One region of the Stenotrophomonas sp. YJH_SMC_33 genome, then DNA from elsewhere that is predicted to be linked to it. Evidence: riboswitches for the same ligand, from Rfam matches in the RefSeq annotation. Region 1 holds a riboswitch; the other holds the start of a gene.
What was found. A riboswitch is a leader RNA that binds a small molecule or an ion and turns the genes downstream of it on or off. The one in region 1 is predicted to bind cobalamin.
Positions count from the first base shown of each region.

Region 1 (10,814 bases):
CCTGCGCGCCATGGCGGATCATGTCCGCGGCGGCGCCGATGCAGTGCGCCGAGGTCGCGCAGGCGGCCGACAACGAATAGCTGACGCCCTTGATCTGGTAGGCGGTGGCCAGGCAGGCCGAGACCGTCGAGCACATCGTGCGCGGCACCATGTACGGGCCGACCTTGCGCACACCACGTTCGCGCAGCAGGTCGACCGCGCCGATCTGCCATTCGCTGGAGCCGCCACCGGAACCGGCGATCAGGCCGGTGCGCAGGCTGCTGACCTGCTCGGCGCTGAGCCCGGCATCGGCGATGGCATCGCGCATGGCCAGGTAGGCGAAGGCCGCCGCGTCGCTCATGAAGCGCTTCTGCTTGCGGTCGATCAGCGCCTCCAGATCGAGGTCGACACGACCGCCGACCTGGCTGCGCAGGCCCGCTTCAGCGTGGTCGGCCAGGGCGGTGATGCCCGAGCGCCCTTCGCGCAGCGCGGCCGAAACGGTATCCAGATCATTGCCGAGGCAGGAGGTGATGCCCATGCCGGTGATGACGACGCGACGCATCAGAAGCTCCCGGTTTCGGTGAACAGGCCGACGCGCAGGTCGCGGGCGCTGTAGATTTCGCGATCATCCACGTACATGCGGGCATCGGACTGGGCCATCACCAGCTTGCGGTTGATGACCCGGCTGATGTCGATCTCGTACCGTACGAGCTTGGCGTCCGGCAGTACCTGGCCGGTGAACTTCACCTCGCCACAGCCCAGCGCGCGGCCCTTGCCGGGGGCGCCCAGCCAGGTCAGGAAGAAGCCGGTCAGCTGCCACATGGCATCCAGGCCCAGGCAGCCTGGCATCACCGGGTCGCCGATGAAGTGGCAGCCGAAGAACCACAGGTCCGGGCGGATATCCAGCTCGGCGCGTACCATGCCCTTGCCGTGCGGTCCGCCGTCCTCGTGGATGTCGGTGATGCGGTCGAACATCAGCATCGGATCGTTGGGCAAACGGCCGGCGGCGGTGCCGAACAGTTCACCGCGTGCGCTGGCCAGCAGCTGTTCGCGGTTGAACGCGTGGAGACGGGTCATGAAGCACAATCCTGGAAGCGGGAAACAGGGAAACAAGCGTTCGAGGATGCCCGTGGAAACTGCGCCGATCAAACATTTCAACCGTACGCAACCGTAGTGTTTTCAATGGAATACGCGCATCCTGTTGATGTGCAACGACCATACTTCGGCGTGTGGCCCGTTCGGCACGCCCCCGCCCTTTCCGCCTGACATGACCCGACTGCGCAAGATCATCCACGTCGACATGGACGCGTTCTACGCGTCGGTGGAGCAGCGCGACGATCCGTCACTGCGGGGCAAGCCGGTGGTTGTGGCATGGCGCGGCGCGCGCTCGGTGGTGTGTGCGGCGTCCTACGAGGCACGCGTGTTCGGCGTGCGTTCGGCGATGCCGGCGCTGCGCGCCGAACGCCTGTGTCCGGACGCGATCTTCGTGCCGCCTGACTTTGCACGTTACAAGGCGGTGTCACGCCAGGTGCGCGAGATCTTCCTGCGCCACACCGACCTGGTCGAGCCGTTGTCGCTGGACGAGGCCTACCTGGACGTGACCGAGCCGAAGAGCGGCATCGAACTGGCCACCGACATCGCCCGCACCATCCGTGCGCAGATCCGTGAGGAGACGAACCTGACCGCTTCAGCCGGGATCGCGCCGAACAAGTTCCTGGCCAAGATCGCTTCGGACTGGCGCAAGCCCGATGGCCAGTTCGTGATTCCACCGCAGCGGGTGGACGCGTTCCTGCTGCCGCTGCCGGTGAACCGGGTGCCCGGCGTCGGCAAGGTGATGGAAGGCAAACTTGCCGCGCGTGGCATTGTCACCTGCGGCGATCTGCGGCAATGGGCATTGACCGATCTGGAAGAGGCGTTCGGCAGTTTCGGCCGCAGCCTGTACAACCGCGCACGCGGCGTCGACGAGCGGCCGGTGGAACCGGACCAGCAGGTACAGTCGATCTCCTCGGAGGACACCTTTGCCGAGGACCTGCTGCTGGAAGACCTGGGCGAGGCGATCGTGCAACTGGCGGAGAAGACCTGGAAGGCCACGCGCAAGACCGAGCGCGTCGGCCACACCGTGGTGCTGAAGCTGAAGACCGCGCAGTTCCGCATCCTCACCCGCAGCTTCACCCCGGAGCGCCCGCCGGAATCGATGGAAGAACTGCGCGACATCGCGCTGGCCCTGCGCGCCCGCGTCGACCTGCCGGCGGAGACCCGTTACCGCTTGGTCGGCGTCGGCCTGGGTGGCTTCCGCGAAAAGGAACCGGTGGTGCAGGGGGAATTGTTCGAGCACTGATCATTGCCATGCCGACCAACGGTCGGCACCCACCAACAGCAGCAGGTTCCGTCAGTAGCAGGAAACTGTCGAAGGCGGGGTGGGGCCGGTTGCGGGGGCGTGAGCCGCATGGATGCGGCGACCGAGCTTACATGGACGTACTTGCAGCGTCCCCCGCAACCGGACCCACCTCGCCATCCCACGGATAGCCAGCTGTTGCTGTTGCTTCGGCTGTTGCCGTTGCATTGAGCAGGTGCAGGGCGCAGCCCTGCAAAAGAAAACTCCCTACCTCATGGCCACTGCATCTCGCCCTTGGCCACCTTCGCGCTCAGCTCCAGCGATGCGACGCCATCCAGCTTCGGGTAGCGCGACTGCATTGCCTGCACCAGCGCCGCACTGTCCTTCGCCTTTGCCGCTTCGATATCGAACGTGCGGATGTAGTCCGCAGTGAAGCGCAGTGCACTGGCATCCAGCGCCGCACCTGGCGCGTAATGCCCCGGCACCACCACCTTCGGCTTCAGCGCCTGCAGCTGCTGCAGGGTCTGCAGCCAGTCGGCATGTGACTTCGGCGTCTGCGTGTCGGCCATCCACACGTGCTCGCCCGCCACCACCGGAATGCCACCGACGATCGCGCGCAGCGACGGCACCCACAGCACGGTGCGGTCCGGGGTCGGTCCGTCCAGGCCGATCAGCGGCAGGCGCTGGCCTTCCAGTTGCAGGGCATCGCCCTCCAGCACCTGCGGCAGCACGATGCGCGCGGGCACGTCGGCAGCCATCTTCGGGCCCCAGTAGGCCAGCTTGCCGGCCTGTGTCTGTTGGATGTGGGCAACGGTCTGCGCGGTAGCGACGATGCGCGCCTGCGGGAACGCATCCTGCAGCGTGGCCAGGCCGAAGTAGTAGTCCGGATCGCCGTGGCTGATATAGATCGTGGTCAACTGCTTGCCGCTGGCGCGGATCAGCTCGACCAGTTTGCGCGCGTCGCTGGCACCGAACTGCGCATTGACCAGGATCGCGTCGTGGCGGCCTTCGATCAGCACCGAGGACACCGAGAACATTGCCTGCGGGCCGGGATGGAAGGTCTGCAGGTGCAGTTGGGATTTCGTCGCGGTGGTCGGCGCCGCGGTGGCCGGTGCGGCCAGCAGCGGCGCACTGGTGAAAGTGGCGGCCAGGGCGAGGGGAAGCAGCAGGGCAGCGGTACGCATGGGAATGCCTTGTCTAGAGCCGGGCCAATGCCCGGCTGCATGTTCGCGTAGAGCCGAGCGCGGGCTTGGCTCTACATGGGACGTGCGTGGATCAGTACGCGGCGGTGATGATCTGCTTGGGGTACTTGTGCGCTTCCAGCTCGGCGACGAACGCGGCGCCGTAGTCGGCATAACTGATGCGGCTGTGGCCGCTGGCGTCGGCCAGGAAGGCCCTGGGCTGCACGCGGTAATGGCCACGCTCTTCGCCCGGGCCGATTTCGGCGGCCGGCGAGAAGAAGGTCCAGTCCAGGTCGTCCACCGCCTGCAGTCGATTGAAGGCTTCTCGATGGGCCAGCGCGTATGGCTTGTAGGCCTCCGGGAAGGTGGGGGTATCGACCAGCTGCACGCCGGGTGCGACTTCCAGGCTGCCGGCACCGCCGACCACCACCAGGCGCGGTACACCGGCCTTGCGCGCGGCCGCGGCCAGCTGTGCGGCCACCTCGCCGACGCGGCCGATGTCATCGCCCGGGCGTGGGCCGTAGGCGCTGGCCAGCACGTCGTGGCCGGCGATGGCGGCGACCAGCGCGTCCTGGTCATCCAGCGAGGCGACCACCGGATGGGCGCCGGCCAGTTCGGCCGGAAGATCCTGCGCGCTGCGCACGATGACAGTGAGTTCGTGGCCGTTCGCCAGCGCGTGGCGGGCGATCTGGCGGCCGATGTTGCCGGTGGAACCGACGAGGGCGATCTTCATGGCAGGACTCCGTGGGGCGGTGTGGGGGGGGACGCGGCCACTGTAGGCCGCTGCAGTCGCTCGAAAAACAGCGTATAACGCGCTTGTTTGTTGCATGGATCGAGCATATGGACCGATTGACCGCCATGACCGTGTTCGTCGAGGTGGCCGAGCGCGGCAGCCTGACCGCAGCGGCAGAGGTGCTGGACATGTCACGGGCGATGGTCAGCCGTTACCTGGCCGAGGTCGAGGGTTGGCTGGGCGCGCGCCTGCTGCACCGGACCACACGGCGGGTCAGCCTGACTGGCCCCGGCGAAGCGGCGCTGGCGCGCTTCCGGCAGATGCTGGCGATAAGTGAGGAACTGCAGGGCGAGCTGGCCAGCGATGATCCCGAACCGCACGGCACGCTGCGGGTGACCGCCAGCGTGTCGTTCGGGCAGAGCCACTTGGCACGAGCGGTGGCCGGTTTCGTCGCGCGCCATCCTGCCGCGCGCATCGAACTGCTGCTGGTCGACCGCACCGTGAACCTGGTGGAAGAACGGGTGGACCTGGCCGTGCGCATCGCGCGCCAGATCGATCCCAGCCTGATCGCACGGCGGCTGGCGACCTGCCGCTCGGTGCTGTGCGCGACGCCGTCCTACCTGGAGGCGCGCGGTACGCCAACCGCTCCCGAACACCTGGCCGCGCACAACTGCCTGACCCACCACTACGTCGGCAAGAGCCTGTGGCAGCTGCACCGCGATGGCCGTTCGCTGTCGGTGGCTGTGGGCGGCAACATCAGTGCCAACGAGGCATCGCTGCTGCTGGAGGCGGTGCGGGCCGGTGCCGGTATCGCCATGCTGCCGACCTACCAGGTGGCGCCGATGCTGCGCAGTGGCGAACTGGTCGAACTGCTGCCCGAATTCAGTCTGGACGAGCTCGGCATTCATGCCGTGTACGCATCACGGCGACAGCAGCCCGCTATCATGCGGCGATTCCTGGACTTCCTGGGCGAGTGCTTCGCCGGCCCGGCCTTCCAGGATCTGGATTGGCGCCCGCCGGGCAAGGAGGACACATGAACCATGGACAGGCCTTGATCGACCACAACCGTGCTGCGTGGGACCGCCAGGCCAGTGAAGCGCGCGAATGGTCGCGCGCGGTGGAAAGCTCAACGATTGCTGCCGCGCGCGCAGGCCGCTGGCAGGTGCACCTGACGCCGCGCGCGTTGCCGCTGGACTGGATGGGCGACGTGCGCGGCCGTCGCATCCTGTGCCTGGCCTCGGGTGGTGGCCAACAGGCACCGGTGCTTGCTGCCGCTGGCGCCGATGTCACCGTGTTCGACCTCTCCGACGGGCAGCTTGAACAGGACCGCGCGGTCGCCGCGCGCGATGGCCTGCAGCTGCGCACCGTGCAGGGTGACATGCGCGACCTGCACGTGTTTGCCAATGACAGTTTCGATGTGGTGTTCCACCCGATCTCGAACCTCTACGTCCCTGACGTGCGCCCGGTATGGACTGAATGCCGCCGCGTGCTGGCGCGCGATGGCATGCTGATGGCCAGTTTCTACAATCCGGTGCTGTTCGTGGGTGCGCGCGATCCGCAGCTGGATGCACAGGGCCTGATCCGTCCGCAGTACGCCATTCCCTATTCGGACCTGGAAGACCTGCCGCAAGCCGAACGCGAGGCGAAGCTGGCCCGTGGCGACGCATTGACCTTTGGCCACAGCCTGACCGAGCTGATTGGTGGCCAGCTGGATGCCGGCTTCGTCATCGATCGCTTCATGGAAGACTGGCAGCCGCGGCCGCGCTTCCTGATCGACCGTTATCTTCCCACCTTCCTGGCCACCCGAGCGCGCCGGATCGGTTGAGGCGGATCGGCGCGGAAACCAGCGGCGTACAATGGGGGCCCACGTCGTGCAGGTGCCGTTCCTTGTCGTATCCCTATCCACTGGTCGTGTTCGACCTTGATGGCACGCTGGTCGACAGCGCAGCTGATATCGCCGAAGCGCTGAACCGCACGCTGGAGGACATCGGCATGGCACGCGTGCCGGAAGCCACCGTGCTCGGCTGGATCGGCGACGGTGTGCGCCGCCTGGTCGAACAGGCCGTGCATGCGGCAGGCCGCGAGGTCGACCTGGTCGAAGTGATGCCGGTGTTCATGGTGCACTACCGTGAATGCCTGCTGCGCAGCCCGCGCCTGTTCGATGGCGTGGCCGACGCACTGGCGCAGCTGCGCGCGCGCGACGTGCCACTGGCGATCTGCACCAACAAGCCCGAAGCACTGGTGCCGCCGCTGCTGCAGCACCTGGGCATTGGTGATGCGTTCGCGCTGATACTGGGCGGTGATTCGCTGCCGCAGCGCAAGCCCAGTGGCGAACCGCTGCGGCACATCGCCGCGCATTTCGCGCTGCCGGTGGAGGCGTGCCTGATGGTGGGAGATTCGTTGACCGACTACCGCGCCGCCGAAGATGCGGGCATGCCGATCGCGCTGGTGCGCTACGGCTATCCGCGCGGCCTGGACCTGGGCAGCGCGCACGCGGTGGCAGTGATCGACGACCTGCGTGAGTTGCCGGGGTTGGCCGCGGGCGTTCGGGCGTAGAGCCGAGCCCACGCTCGGCTGCTTTTCATTGCGTGAGCCGAGCATGGGCTCGGCTCTACAGTAGATCGACGCCATGCGTCGATGGCATCAGGAGGCGCCGGGCGATGCCCGGCGCGCGCCTTCATTTCGGCTGGTAACGCACGCTCAGCTGGTACTCGCGGCCGGGCTGGTTGAACCACGCCACGGTCTCGTAGCGGCGATCGAACACATTGGCGGCACGCGCCAGCAGCGTCCACGACGGCGTCAGCGCGTACTCGGCGCGCAGGTCCAGCGTACCGTAACCCGCCACCTTCACCGTGTTGGCCGCATTGTCATAACGCTTGCCTGAACCCTGAACCGTCAGACCGGCGCGGAAGTCGCCGAAGCGGCGGTCGATGTCCAGGCGTGCGGTCTGCTGCGCGCGGCGCGGCAGCCAGTTGTCGAACTGGGTGCTGCCATGGGTACGGTTGCGCGGGTCGGTGTAGCTGAGCTGTGCGTTGATGTCGAAGCCGGCCAGCAGCACGCCACCGGTCAGTTCGGCGCCGCGGATGCGGGCCTTCTCCACTTGCTGCATCCTGAAGGTCGCCGCATCGTAGGTAATCAGATCATCGATGCGGGTTTCATATACGTCCAGGCCCCAGTGCCAGCCCTGTCCCTGCTGCGAAACGCTCAGGTTGGCGCTCTTGGACTTCTCCGGGTTCAACGTCGGCACGCCGCTCCACGGGTCGTACAGATCGCTGAAGGTCGGCGCCTTGAACGCGGTGCCATAGCTGGCGTTGAGGCGCAGGCCGTGGCCCATTTCCATCGCCCAGCCGGCGCTGCCGGTGGCGTGGTTGCCGAACTGCTGGTTGTCGTCGTTGCGTGCGCTGACCTGCAGCTGGTGGCGGCCGAAGCGGCCCTGGTACTGCACGAACACGCCGGTGTTGCGACGGCTGTCGACGAGGTACCCGGCGCTGCTGCCATCCAGGTTGTCTTCGCTCCAGTCCACGCCGGTGCTCAGCAGCTGGCCTTCGGCCATGCCGAAGTCGCCCTGCAGCGAGGCGCTGTCACGATGGGTCTGGGCGCTGCCACGGGCATCGAAGTCGCCGAAGTTGTCCGACTCGTTGTCACTGCGGCCGACATTGGCGGTGAACGCCAGGCGTTCGGACGGGGTGTAGCGCAGCTTGCCGGACAGCACCTGCTGGCGGGTTTCCGAATAGTTGTAGTAGCCGTCGTAATGGTTCTTTCCGTCGGCACGCAATGCACTGCCTTCCACGTTCCATTGGTCGTTGAAGGTGTAGCCACCGCGCAGGCTCTTGGACAGGTTGCGGTAGCCGTCGCGGTCATGCTCGTCGGCAAAGCAGCCCGCGGTGAACACCGAGGAGGAGCCGCGGCAGGCATCGATGCCATCGGAATGCTGGTAGGCGATGTCAGCGCCGAACCAGCCGCGTTCGGTGCCGCCGCCAATGCCGCCACTGGCCTCGCGCAGTCCATTGCTGCCGCCACCGAGCTGGAAATGCGGGGCGAAGTCACCCTGGCTGCGGCGGGTGAAGATCTGGATCACGCCACCGATGGCGTCCGCGCCATACAGGCTGGACTGCGGGCCACGCACGATCTCCACGCGCTCGATCTGTGCCAGCGGCAGGTCCTGGTACATCGCCAGGCCGAGGTCGGCGATGTTGATGCGCACGCCATCGACCAGCACCACGGTGTGGCCGGAGTTGGTGCCACGCAGGAACAGCGAGCTCTGCTTGCCCAAGCCGCCGGCATTGGTCAGGTTGATGCCGGCGCGGCCGCGCAGCAGTTCCTGCAGCGAGGTGGCCTGGCTGGATTCGATCTGCGCGCGGTCGATCACCTGGGCCGGCGCGATGCTGTCCTGCAGGGCGATCGGGGTGCGGGTCGCAGTGACCAGGATCTGGTCGAGCGCGGTGGTGTCATTGGCGGCCTGGGCCAGCGCGGGCAGGGCGGCCAGCACGGCCAGGGACAACATTCGGGACTGCAGCTTCATGGGGGACTCCAGGTGCCACGCACGCCCGCGTGGCGAAGGGGAGGAGCCGCGAAGGCAGGCACGCGCCGATGCCGCAGCGCACGCCACGGTCATCCAGCGCCATGCCCACCGCATCGCGACCTGAGGCTTCCGGGCCGGTCTCCGGGCTTGCCGCCGGGCGGCGCGAGGCCGCCGTCCAGGCGCCTTCCCATGCCTGAGGCACAGTGGCAGTGTTGCCCGGAACTGACGTGCTTACCGTTGCGGGGGCAGCGCCGGCCTGGCGTGGAATCACGCGTCACCGGCTTCCCGTTTCAACCTGCCGGCCGTGGCCGCAGGTCACCTGGAAGTGCGCGCAGTCTACGGCATCGCAGGCAGTCCCGTTGCGTCGCGCCTGCTCGACTGCCTTTGCTGTGCCCTTAGAATGGTCCCTCGATCCCGTGGTGCCGTTGCCGATGTCCGCCCGTTTTCCGCTGTCCCCGCGTTGCCTGTACGGAACGCACGCATGATCCTCGACCTGGTCCGCCATGCCGGCAACGGTCGCGATGAGTTCCTCGATGGCCGCAGCGACCCACCGCAGCTGGCCCGCCTGCCGCAGGAACTGGTCGACGCCTACGCCGCGCAGCCCTGGGAGCGGGTGATCAGTTCGCCGCGGCTGCGCGCGCTGCACACGGCAATGGCGCTGGCCACGCCGCGCGGGCTGGACGTGGAAGCGGACGAGGAATGGGAGGAACTGGATTTCGGCGATTGGGACGGGCAGTCGCTGTTCGACCTGCCGGAGGATGCACTGGCTGCCTTCCATGCTGACCCGCATGCGTTCCCGCCGCCGAACGGCGAAAGCTGGGGCCACTTCGAGCGGCGCATCGCGCGCGCGCTGGATCGCCTGCTCGATGATGACGATCCGGTGCCGACGCTGGTGGTCAGCCATGGCGGCCCGCTGCGCATGGTGCTGTCGAAGGTCTGCGGCCTGCCGATGTCGCTGTGCTGGGCGCTGCGCATCGACCATGGCACGCGCCTGCGTGTGTGGCTGGAGCGCGGTGAGGCCGGGCTGGTGGGCGAATTGCTGGAGCTGCAGCAGCCCTGACCCATCGGTAGTGCCGGCCGCTGGCCGGCAGCCTCGGAAACGCTGCGAAGATCATGCAGTTGCCGGCCAGCGGCCGGCACTACCATGCCGTCAATCCTCGTCCGCATCCTCGGCAACGCTGTCTTCCGCGTCATCGTCGGCATCGAAGCGCTGCTCATGCACCGGGCCCGACGCCGGGCCGGCCGCCTTCAGCGGATGCGCGGCGATGCGCGCTTCATAGTCCTGTACCAGCGCATCGCGCTGCGGCTCGCTCAGTTCCTGCCAGTGGCAGTCCAGCAACGCACCTTCCAGCGAGTACAGCAGGTTCAGGCTGGGCTTGAAGCCGGCACGCTTGACCTTGACGAAGGCACCGACCGCTCCGATCGCGACCAGGTCGTCGCGGCTGCGCAGGCCGACCTGGCGCAGCCAGGCCGCGCTCTTGGGGCCGATGTTGCGCAGCTTGGGTGCGTTCATCCCAGCGCCTCGACGAACACGCGGGCGATGGCTTCCAGGCCGGCCTGGTCGTCGGCATCGAAGCGGCCCACCTTCGGGCTGTCGATGTCGAACACGCCGATCAGTTCATCGCCGCGCAGCAGCGGCACCACCAGCTCCGAACGCGAGGCCGAATCACAGGCGATGTGGCCGGGGAAGGCGTCGACATCCTCCACGCGCTGGGTGACCCGCTGGCTGGCGGCGGCACCGCACACGCCCTTGTCCAGCGGGATGCGCACGCAGGCCGGCAGGCCCTGGAACGGGCCGACCACCAGTTCCTTGCCATCGTACAGGTAGAAACCCACCCAGTTCAGGTCGGGCAGGGCGTGGTAGACCAGTGCGGAGAGGTTGGCCGCGTTGGCGATGCGGTCGGACTCGGCGTAGACCAGGCCACGGGCCTGTTCCAGCAGCTGGGCGTATTGTTCCGGCTTGCTGCCGGTGAGCGAGGCATTGGCGAACATGCCCGCAGTCTAGCAAGCGCGACGGGCCGGCGATAATGCACGCTCTGTTGCCCTGTTGGAGCCAATCGATGC
Region 1 covers NZ_JCAFVJ010000006.1:166,544-177,357, forward strand. Annotated here, with positions in the region: gene fabB (beta-ketoacyl-ACP synthase I) at 1-541, opposite strand, end outside; gene fabA (3-hydroxyacyl-[acyl-carrier-protein] dehydratase FabA) at 541-1,056, opposite strand; gene dinB (DNA polymerase IV) at 1,247-2,317, shown strand; gene AC5P9W_RS11785 (MBL fold metallo-hydrolase) at 2,587-3,498, opposite strand; gene AC5P9W_RS11790 (NAD(P)-dependent oxidoreductase) at 3,590-4,228, opposite strand; gene AC5P9W_RS11795 (LysR family transcriptional regulator) at 4,336-5,265, shown strand; gene AC5P9W_RS11800 (class I SAM-dependent methyltransferase) at 5,262-6,053, shown strand; gene gph (phosphoglycolate phosphatase) at 6,116-6,784, shown strand; gene btuB (TonB-dependent vitamin B12 receptor) at 6,906-8,750, opposite strand; cobalamin riboswitch at 8,866-9,088, opposite strand; gene AC5P9W_RS11815 (histidine phosphatase family protein) at 9,232-9,810, shown strand; gene AC5P9W_RS11820 (TfoX/Sxy family protein) at 9,901-10,263, opposite strand; gene AC5P9W_RS11825 (GAF domain-containing protein) at 10,260-10,742, opposite strand; gene bioD (dethiobiotin synthase) at 10,811-10,814, shown strand, end outside.

Region 2 (10,814 bases), on a different contig from region 1:
TTGCGATCCTTGTCGATCAGCAGCGCGCGGATGCCTTCGGCGAAATCACCATGGGCGGCGCAATGCAGGGCGACGATGTACTCCAGGCGGTAGATCGCGGCCAGATCCTGGCCGGCGCTGCGACGCTGAAGCTCGAAGGCCAGCCGCGCCGAACCCGGCGCACCGGCAGCAAGGGTCTTCTGAGCCGCCTGCAACCAGGCGTCGTCGGTCTGCAGGCCGGTAATGCGCGCCACGATGGCCTGCAGGTCATCGCCTTCGCACAGCGCCTCGACCTGTGCCGCATTGGCCAGCAGTGGACCGGTCGCAGCATCACTGGCATGCGACTGCAGCAGGTGGGTCAGGCGTTCGTGGTTGTGTGCGGGGTGGCTGGACCAGGCCACCTGCAGCAGCGCATCGAACACTGCACTGCGGCGCTCTTCGGCCACGTGCACATCGGCCAGGCCGGCATAGATGGCATCGCCCGGGTTGAGCAGTGCACCGGTCAGGGCCAGGAACAGGCCGCCCTTGGCCGGCACCCGCGGCAGCAGCCAGCTGCCACCGACATCGGGGAACAGGCCGACGGTGATTTCCGGGAAGGCCAGCTTGGAACGTTCGCTGACCACGCGGTGGCTGGCACCGGACATCAGGCCGATGCCGCCGCCCATCACAATGCCATGGCCCCAGCACAGGATCGGCTTGGCGTAGGTGTGGATGAGGTAATCGACGCGGTATTCGACGTCGAAGAACTCGGCAGCATAGGCGTTCTGGCGGATGTCGCTGTGGCCGGCCTCGCGGAAGGCGACCATGCTCTTGTACAGGCTGTGCAGGTCGCCGCCGGCGCAGAACGCCTTTTCACCGGCGCCCTGCAGCACCACCATGGCGATGCCGTCGTCGTCGGCCCAGGCATTCAACTGCTTCAGCAGCAGGTGCGCCATCGGCAGCGAGAATCCGTTGAGCGTGCGCGGCGCGTTGAGCGTGGCGATGCCGATGCGCGTGCCATTGCCGGCCACGCGCTCTTCGAACAGCACCGGTGCGTCGTCGGCAGCGGTGTCGATGCTCATGCGTTCTTCCACTGCGCGGTGCGCTTTTCCAGGAAGGCGGTTACGCCCTCGACCTGGTCGGCGGTGTCGAACAGGTCGACGAAGGCTTCGCGCTCGGCCACCAGCGCCGAGGCGTGGGTGCCGGCGCGGGTGGCCTGTACCAGCGTCTTGCAGGCGGCTATGCTGGTCGGGCTCTGCTTGCCGGCCTTCTTCGCCCATTCCAGTGCCAGTGCCTTGGCTTCGCCCTTGCCGACCTTTTCTTCGGCCAGGCCAATGCGCAGTGCGGTCTCGGCATTGATGCGCTCGCCCAGCAGGATCATGCGCTTGGCCCAGCCCTCGCCCACCAGGCGCGGCAGGTTCTGGGTGCCACCGGCACACGGCAGCAGGCCGACGGTGGCCTCCGGCAGCGCCACCTGGGCGTGGTCTTCGATGATGCGCAGGTCGCAGGCCAGTGCGCATTCCAGGCCACCGCCCATGGCGTAGCCGTTGATGGCGGCGATCGACACGCCACGGAACCCGGACAGCGCTTCGAAGGCTTCACCGAAGCAACGCGCGGCCTCGCGCGCAGCGGCCTTGTCGCCGGAGGCGAACTGGTTGAGGTCGGCACCGGCGGAGAAGAACTTCTCGCCGTTACCGGTAATCACCAACGCGTAGATGTCGCGGTCTGCGTTGAGCGCGCCCACCAGGTCGCGCAGCGCCGACAGGCTGTGCACGGTCCAGGTGTGCGCCGGCGGGTTGTTCAGGGTGACCACGGCGGTATGGCCGTCGGCCTCGACCTTCAGGCCCACGTGCTCCTGGGTACGCCAATCCTTCATCGCAGTTCCTCTTCGGTGTTGAGCAGGTGACGGGCAACGATCACCCGCATGATCTCGTTGGTGCCTTCCAGGATCTGGTGCACACGGCAGTCACGCAGCAGGCGTTCGATCGGGTATTCACGGATGTAGCCGTAGCCACCGTGGATCTGCAGCGCTTCGTTGCAGACGTTGAAACCGGCATCGGTAGCGAAACGCTTGGCCATCGCGCACCACACGTTGGCGTCGCTGGCACCGGCATCGAGCTTGCGTGCGGCGGTGTGCACCATCTGCCGCGCGGCCACCAGCTGGGTGACCATGTCGGCCAGCTTGAACTGCAGCGCCTGGAATTCGGCCAGCGCCTTGCCGAACTGGCGGCGCTCGCCCATGTAGCGGCGTGCGGCATCCAGCGCACCTTGCGCGGCACCCAGCGAACAGGCGGCGATGTTGATGCGGCCGCCGTCGAGCCCCTTCATCGCCAGTTTGAAGCCGCCGCCTTCCTCTCCCAGAAGGTGGCTGACCGGCACGCGGACGTTTTCGAAGGTGATGCCGCGGGTGGGCTGGCTGTTCCAGCCCATCTTCTCTTCCTTGCGGCCGAAGCTGATGCCCTGCAGGTCCGACGGCACGGCAATGGCGCTGACACCACCGGCACCGGCACCGCCGGTGCGCGCCATCACCACCAGCAGCTCGGTGGCCCCGGCGCCGGAGATGAAGGCCTTCGAGCCGTTCAGCACATAGAAGTCGCCATCGCGCACGGCGGTGGTCTTCAGCGAGGCCGCATCGGAACCGGCGCCCGGCTCGGTCAGGCAGTACGAGGCCAGCTTGCTGCCTGAGGACAGGTCGCTGCCCCAGGCATCGCGCAGTGCCGGCTGGCCCCACGTGGACACCATCCACGAGGCCATGTTGTGGATGCTGATGTACGCCGCCGTCGACGGATCGACGTTGGCGAGCTCCTCGATGACGACGGCGGCGTCCAGCCGGCTCAAGCCGCTGCCGCCCACTTCCGGGTCCATGTACAGACCGCAGAAGCCCAACTCACCGGCCTTGGCGATCGCCTCGCGCGGAAAGATGCCCTCCGCATCCCATCGCGCGGCGTGTGGCGCCAGTTCGGCCTGTGCGAAGTCGCGCGCTGCCTCGCGGTACGCCTGCTGTGCTTCGTCCAGTTCCGTCGTCATCGAGTGGCTCATGGCTGCTCCTGCCGTTACTTCAGGCTGATCGTGGTGTTGACGCCGTGGCTCAGCGTCTCGTCATCGAACCAGCGCGCGGTGACCGTCTTGGTCTGGGTGTAGAACAGCACCACCTGCTTGCCGTACGGGCCCAGGTCGCCCAGCTTGGAGGCGCGCGAACCGGTGAACGAGAACAGCGGCACCGGCACCGGGATCGGCACGTTGATGCCGACCTGGCCGACGTCGATGTCTTCCTGGAACTTGCGCGCGGCAGCGCCGGACTGGGTGAACAGTGCGGTGCCGTTGCCGTTCGGGTTGCTGTTGACCATCGCGATGGCGTCTTCCAGCGTCTCTGCTTCGAGGATGACCAGCACCGGCCCGAAGATTTCTTCCTGGTAGATGCGCATGTCGGTGGTGACACCGGCAAAGATGGTCGGGCCGACGAAGTTGCCCTTCTCGAAGCCATCGACCTGCGGCTTGCGGCCATCCAGCACCAGCTTGGCACCCTGCTCCACGCCCGAGGCGATCAGGCCTTCCACGCGCTCGCGGGCGCTGCAGGAGATGACCGGGCCGACGTCGGTGCCGGCCACGGTGCCGGCACTGACCTTCAGGGTCTTGGCCTTTTCAACCAGATCCTGCACCCAGTTGCGCGCTTCACCGACCAGCACCAGGGTGGAGGCGGCCATGCAGCGCTGGCCGGCCGCACCGAAGGCGGCGCCGACCATCGCGTTGAGGGTCTGTTCCTTGTTGGCGTCCGGCAGCACCACGGCGTGGTTCTTGGCGCCCATCATGCACTGCACGCGCTTGCCGGCCAGCGAGGCACGGTTGTACACGTGGGTGCCGACGCGCGTGGAACCGACGAACGACACGGCCTTGATGTCCGGGTGGTCGCAGATCGCGTTGACCACTTCTTCGCCGCCGTGGACGACGTTCAGCACGCCCTTCGGAATGCCGGCTTCCAGGGCAAGCTCGACCAGGCGCATGGTGACCATCGGGTCCTGCTCGGACGGCTTGAGGATGAAGGTGTTGCCGGTGGCGATCGCCATCGGGAACATCCACAGCGGAATCATCGCCGGGAAGTTGAACGGGGTGATGCCAGCGCACACGCCCAGCGGCTGCATGATCGTGTAGGTATCCACGCCATTGGCCACGTTGTTGGCCAACTCACCCAGCTGCAGGTTGCCGATGGCGGCCGCATGCTCGACCACTTCCAGGCCGCGGAACACATCGCCTTCGGCGTCGGGCAGGGTCTTGCCCTGTTCGGCGGTGAGGATGTGGGCCAGCTCGCTCATGTTCTCGCGGATCAGCTGCTGGTACTTCAGGAAGATGCGCGCGCGGGTGCCGATCGGGGTCTTGCGCCAGGTCTTGAAGGCTTCCTTGGCGGCGGCGACGGCGGCGTCCACTTCTGCGGTGGTGGCGAAAGGCACCTTGGCCAGCACGTCCTGGGTGGCCGGATTGATCACGTCCTGCCAGTGGGAGGTGGCCGATTCGATGAACTGGCCATCGATCAGCATGCGGATACGGGGCGCTTCAACAGTCATGACGACAATCCCACGGGCTCGAAAGATGCTTGGCATTATTCACAGCAGCCACCTCGATTTCCGGCCTGAATCCGCTTAATCTGGCCAACACGCCAGACGATTCATGTTAATTCTGTGAATTATTCATCCAGCCAGCGGCAGCTTGGCCTTCGCTTGCTGCGGCTGCGCGAGCAGCGCGGCTACAGCCAGGTGGATCTGGCCCGCGCCTTGGGCCTGTCGGCCAGTTACCTGAACCAGATCGAGCGCAACAAGCGCCCACTCACCCCGGCCGTTCAGAAGAAGCTGGGCGAAGTATTGGGCGACGTTTCCTCACTATTCGACGAAGATGAGCCTGCCGCGCTGCAGGAAGCGCTGGGCGAAACCCTGCGCGACCTGGGCCTGGCGGAGGTCAGCGCGACCGAGCTGCGCGCCTTGGCCGGCAACCTGCCGCAGGTCAGCCGCGCCCTGCTGGATCTGCACCGCCGCCACCTGGCGCTGCGTGAGCATGCCGCCGCCCTGGAGTTCCAGCTGGGCGAACCCGGCGCCGGCAGCATCCTGCCCGCAGGCGACCAGGTGCGTGAGTTCTTCAACCGCATGCACAACCACATTCCCGAACTGGACGAGCTGGCCGAGCGTCTGTTCGCCGAGTGGGGGCTGTCGCCCGGGCACGTGGCACCACGCCTGCGCCAGCTGCTGGCCGACCGCCACGGCGTGCTGGTGGAAGTGGCCGCGCTGCAGGCCGGGCGCGAGAAGCGCCAGTACGATGCCGAAGCACGGCGGCTGTGGTTGCCGGACTACCTGGAGCCAGGCCAGCAGGCATTCCAGATGGCCGCCGAGCTGGCCCTGCACGGCTACCTGCCGCAGATCGATGCGGTGGTGGCACGTGCCGGCTTCACCGATGAGGCACGCATCGCTCAGGCCCGCATCGGTCTGTCGAACTATTTCGCTGGCGCCCTGGTGATGCCGTACATGCGCTTCCTGCGTGCGGCCGAGGCCAGCAGCTACGACATCGAACTGCTGGCACACCAGTTCGGCGTCGGCTTCGAAGCGGTCTGCCATCGGCTGAGCACGCTGGCACGGCGCAGCGCGCCCGGGCTGCCGTTCTTCTTCATCCGCGTGGACCGCGCGGGCAATGTGTCCAAGCGCCATTCGGCCACCGACTTCCACTTCTCGCAGGTGGGTGGTTCGTGCCCGCTGTGGATCGTCTACGAGGCGTTCAACCAGCCCGGGCGCATCCTTACCCAGACCGCGCGCATGCCCGATGGGCGACGGCATTTCTGGCTGGCACGGCAGGTCAGCAGTGGTCCGGTCGGTCATGGCCAGCCGCGCAAGACCTTCGCGGTGGCGCTGGGCTGCGATCTGCAGCATGCCGAACGGCTGGTGTATTCGCTGGGGCTGGATGTGCAGAGCCCGGGCAATTCGGTGTCGATCGGCCCGGGGTGCCGGGTGTGCCCGCGCGAGGACTGCATGCAGCGCGCGTTCGCGCAGTTGCCGGGGCGGTAGGGTTGGTTCGGCAGGGCTGCGCCCTGCACCCCTGTAGAGTCGAGCCATGCTCGACTGAAGCAACGGGTAGGTGCCCACCTTGGTGGGCACGCTCTGGCCGTGCGCGAAATGCATCCACGCGTGGCGTGGATCTACTAATCCCAATACACGGTCAGCACGCGGTGGCCTTGCGAGGGTACGGGGGCGTCGATGTGCTGGCCGTAGGGCCAGCCTTCACCCACACCGTCGCATTCCAGACCCTGCAGCCAGCCTTCCACGGTCTCGACGTCGGCGCGGGTGAGCACGTGCACGTTCTCTGCGGCAGGCCATTCGCTGTCGTCTTCCAATGCGCTGCTCCAGTCCTGGTGCAGGCCTACATACACGCCTTCCACCTCGGGCTTTTCGGCAATCGCGGCCAGGCGCGCGTACAGCTCGGCAATCGGCGGACGGCCGAAACCCCATTGGTTGGGCGCGATGCATTCTTCGAAATCATTGCCTTCGAAGTACGCGGCCAGTGGCACCACCGGCAGGTGCTCCGGGTCGCGGGCATCAAGGCGTTCAAGCAGATCCAACAGTTCCTGGCGGGCAGACATCCACAGCTCCTTGCAGCATGAAGCACGATTGTATCGATCGCGCTCAGTAGATCGGCGTCACCTTCATCTGCGGCAGCGGACGCGGTGCGCCGTCGGTCAGGTCAGGGCCCAGGTCCTCCCAGGTTCGGCCCTGCTCGACCATCTGCGCCCACAGCTGCTGCGAGCCGCGACGCTTGTCTTCCGAGCCCAGCTTGTACGACGGCGGTGTCGGTTCGCCGCGAGCGACCATCGAGTACGCCGCGCGATAGGCCAGTACCTGCTGCGCCGGGTCGTCGGTACGGGCCACTTCCAGCGTGTACCGTTGGTAGGCCGAGGCCAGGTTGCGCCAGCGGATCCAGTAGTGGTTCTCGAACGAGAACGAACAGAACCGCGCACCGGCCAGGCTGCCCTTGTCGGCGATGCGGGTCAGCACCTCCTGCGGCATGTCCAGGTTCATGCCACCTTCGTCGCCCTGCAGGCTCACATGCACGATGCGGTCGCGATAACCCGGCGCGCGCGCCTGCAGCAGGTCGCGCCAGTTCTGCATGGTCGCCACCACCGCGAACAGGAAACGCCCCAGCTCGGCTGCGGCCAGCGGCGTGGCAATGGACTGGTAATGCCGTTGCCAGCCGTGGCGGTTCTCGGTGGGCAGGAACACGGCATGCTCCAGTGCCTGCCGGCTACCGCTGCCCTGGCTCACGTCTTCGGCGTGCTGCGGGTAGACCAGGTTGATGGCGAAGGTCGGCCAGCGCGGCAATGCGGCGTCAAACAGATGGATCGGGAAGTTGCTGCTGATGCCACCATCGGAGAACCAGCAGATGCGGAAGGCGGTGATCACCGGACCGCAAGCCTGCCCGGCGCTGGTCAGCCCTTCCATGCTGTCGGCCACGTTGTGCTCGGGGTCGGCCGCCGGCGCGGTGGGTTCGCAGCGGCGCTCGCGGCGCGAGGGTTCGTGCAGTGGCACCGCGCTGATCAGCAACGGGAAGCTCAGGCTCATGCGTGTGGCCACCAGCACCGGCAGCTTCGGGCCCTGCGGCAGGTGGTAGTACTGCCGCCCCTCCACGTCCAGCGGCGGGCCAGCCTGATCCACCAGCCACTGCACCACGCTGGCCGGGAACAACTGCTCGAACTCTTCGCGCAGGAACCAGAACTGCGCGCCGCCCAGTGGCAGCGTACGCGGCTCGTTGTGCGAGACGCAGGTGGTGATCATCTGCAGGCTGATCGCGTGCGGGCTGTCCGGCTCGCCGGCATAGCGCGGTGCGTCGTGCAGGTCGGCGAAGGTCAGCGGTGCATCAAGTGGCTTGCCTGACAACTGCTGCAGGCACTCATGCAGCCACTCGGTCAACGCCGGTTTGCGTGCATCGCGGCCGAGGCCACTGCACAGGCCCAGCAGGTTGCGCCGTGCCACGCGGGCCACGCGCAGCACGGCACCGGCCACACCGGCACCGTAGGCGCACAGCAGCGACGGCAGCAGCGTGGCGGCCACACCGCTCCAGCCGCCGCCCCACCCGCCCAGGCCCAGCAGCAGCGCCAGCGACACCAGCACTTCCAGCGGCGCGATCTCGAATACCGCCACCGCCAGGCACAGCAGCTTGTGTGGCAGGCCCGCATTGCCGGTCAGCACCACCAGCAGCCGATAGGCCGCACGCGCGCCCCGCGCCGGTTGGAACAGGCTGTAGATGAACCCGCGCCGCGACAGCTGCGCCGACACCGCCGACAGCCCCCCATAACCGGCATCACTGGGCAGGTGCTCGCCGGCCTGCTGGCGACGATCGCCGCATGCCGCCGCAGCCGCCACCGCCGCAGCAATGGCGCCGGCCGAGGTACCGCCGATGCTCTTGAAGCGATACTCGCGCGCCAGCGCCAGTACCGCATTGGGGTACACGATGCCGCTGGTGATGCCGCCTTTCATGACCAGATCGCAGTACTTCGCCGCCACGAGCCACCTCCCGTCTGTCGATGCCCAGTATGGCAAGCGGCGCTCTCACGGCCTGAGAAACGGACCAGAGCCCCGAGCTTTCATTGATCCTTGACCATTGCCCTCGACGCGTCCACCGTGGGCACGCCGAAGGTATCCCCGCCGCAGCGTTGATGGCGACAGGGATTTGAACGGGAATCCGGTGAAGGCGCCTGGCGCGCCCATTCCGGAGCTGCCCCGCAGCGGTGAATGGAAACGAATCCTGCCAACAGCACTGGGCTCGCGCCTGGGAAGCGGCAGGTAGTAGGTGGGCTGCGGCCCGTGTCCATCAGCCCGAATACCGGCCCCGGCCGGGGGACACGACCGTCCCCTGACTCGACCTGGACTCTCCGCGGGGAGGGTGCCGGGGCCGTCGCTGACCTGCGCGTGCGGGCAGTGCGGCCGCGTGCGTCCTTTTCACGGTATCCGGCCAGCCCTGTCCACCCACGCACAGATGCATGGGCCACCGCCGTTGCCGGCGGTCCATGCGGTACCTGACGATGACCGAGTTCCAACGCCCCACCCTGACCCTGCCTGCCAACGGCAAGCGCCTGCTGCTGCATTCATGCTGCGCGCCCTGCTCCGGCGAGGTAATGGAGGCGATCACCGCCTCCGGGATCGACTACGCGATCTTCTTCTACAACCCCAACATCCATCCGGTGAAGGAATACGAACTGCGCAAGCAGGAAAACATCCGCTTCGCCGAGCAGCATGGCATTCCCTTCATCGACTGCGACTACGACACCGACAACTGGTTCAGCCGTGCGCGTGGCATGGAGAACGAGCCCGAACGCGGCATCCGCTGCACGATGTGCTTCGACATGCGTTTCGAACGCACTGCGCTGTACGCGCACGAGCACGGCTACGACACCATCAGTTCGTCGCTGGGCATCTCGCGCTGGAAGAACATGGCGCAGATCAACGATTGCGGCATCCGCGCCGCCTCGCGCTACGAAGGCCTGCAGTACTGGGACTACAACTGGCGCAAGGGCGGCGGTGCCAGCCGCATGATCGAGATCAGCAAGCGCGAGCAGTTCTACCAGCAGGAGTACTGCGGCTGCGTGTATTCGCTGCGCGATGCCAACCGCCACCGTCGCGAGAACGGCCGCGAGCGGATCAAAATCGGCCTGCTGTACTACGGGCAGGACGCTGGGACGCCGCAGGGCGATTGACGTGTGAGCGAGGGGCGGCCACGCTGGTCGCCCCTTCTCTTGTAGTGGATCTGCCATGACCGCCCTGCCCGCCGACGTCGCCCTGCTGGTGATCGACCTGCAGCCGGACTTCATGCCGGGCGGCGCGCTGGCCTGCGACCAGGGTGATGCGCTGGTGGCACCGATTGCCGGACTGCTGGCGCAGCGCCGCTACCGCACGGTGGTGGCCACCCAGGACTGGCACCCGGCCGATCACGCCTCGTTCGCCAGCCAGCACCCCGGCCAACGCCCGTTCGAGACCATCCTGCTGCACGCGCAGCCGCAGACCCTGTGGCCCGACCATTGCGTGCAGGGCAGCGATGGCGCCGCTCTGCACCCGGACGTGGACTGGGCCATGGCCGACCTGATCCTGCGCAAGGGCACGCGCCAACAGGTGGATTCGTACAGCGCCTTCCGCGAGAACCACGGTCCCGATGGCGAGCGCCCGGCCACCGGCCTGGCCGGCTGGCTGCATGAGCGCCGTATCCGCGAAGTGCACGTGTGCGGCCTGGCCCGCGATTACTGCGTGCTGTGGAGCGCGCAGGACGCGGTGAAGTCCGGCTTCAAGGTGAAGTTCCTGTGGGAGCTGACCCGGCCGGTGACCGAGGCCAACGATACGATGGTACGCGAGGCGCTGGGCAAGGCGGGGATTACGCTCGCCTGACGCGCGACCGCCGGGCATGGCCCGGCGCTACCGGATCGCGCCCATGGGTAGCGCCGGGCCATGCCCGGCGGACGCGGGATGGGCGATTACCGGAACACCACCGTGCGATGCCCATTGAGCAGGATGCGGTGTTCCACATGGCGGCGCACCGCACGCGCCAGCACCAGCGATTCGGTATCACTGCCCAGCCGCACCAGTTCGCGCGGCGCCATCGCATGGTCAACGCGGGCCACGTCCTGTTCGATGATCGGGCCTTCGTCCAGGTCCTCGGTGACGTAGTGCGCGGTGGCACCGATGATCTTGACCCCGCGCGCGTGCGCCTGGTGGTACGGCTGCGCGCCCTTGAAGCTGGGCAGGAAGCTGTGGTGGATGTTGATCGCACGGCCGGCCAGCGCGCGGCACAGCGTGGGTGACAGGATCTGCATGTAGCGCGCCAGCACCACCAGGTCGATG
Region 2 covers NZ_JCAFVJ010000005.1:158,732-169,545, reverse strand. Annotated here, with positions in the region: gene AC5P9W_RS10560 (enoyl-CoA hydratase/isomerase family protein) at 1-1,040, opposite strand, end outside; gene AC5P9W_RS10555 (enoyl-CoA hydratase) at 1,037-1,834, opposite strand; gene AC5P9W_RS10550 (acyl-CoA dehydrogenase family protein) at 1,831-2,997, opposite strand; gene AC5P9W_RS10545 (CoA-acylating methylmalonate-semialdehyde dehydrogenase) at 3,012-4,517, opposite strand; gene AC5P9W_RS10540 (helix-turn-helix domain-containing protein) at 4,632-5,999, shown strand; gene AC5P9W_RS10535 (YfbO family protein) at 6,134-6,571, opposite strand; gene AC5P9W_RS10530 (patatin-like phospholipase family protein) at 6,615-8,462, opposite strand; cobalamin riboswitch at 8,617-8,831, shown strand; gene AC5P9W_RS10525 (epoxyqueuosine reductase QueH) at 8,993-9,679, shown strand; gene pncA (bifunctional nicotinamidase/pyrazinamidase) at 9,735-10,361, shown strand; gene purU (formyltetrahydrofolate deformylase) at 10,448-10,814, opposite strand, start outside.
Region 2: it holds a riboswitch for cobalamin, as region 1 does, so the genes downstream of both, AC5P9W_RS10525 (epoxyqueuosine reductase QueH) here and btuB (TonB-dependent vitamin B12 receptor) in region 1, are expected to answer to the same signal.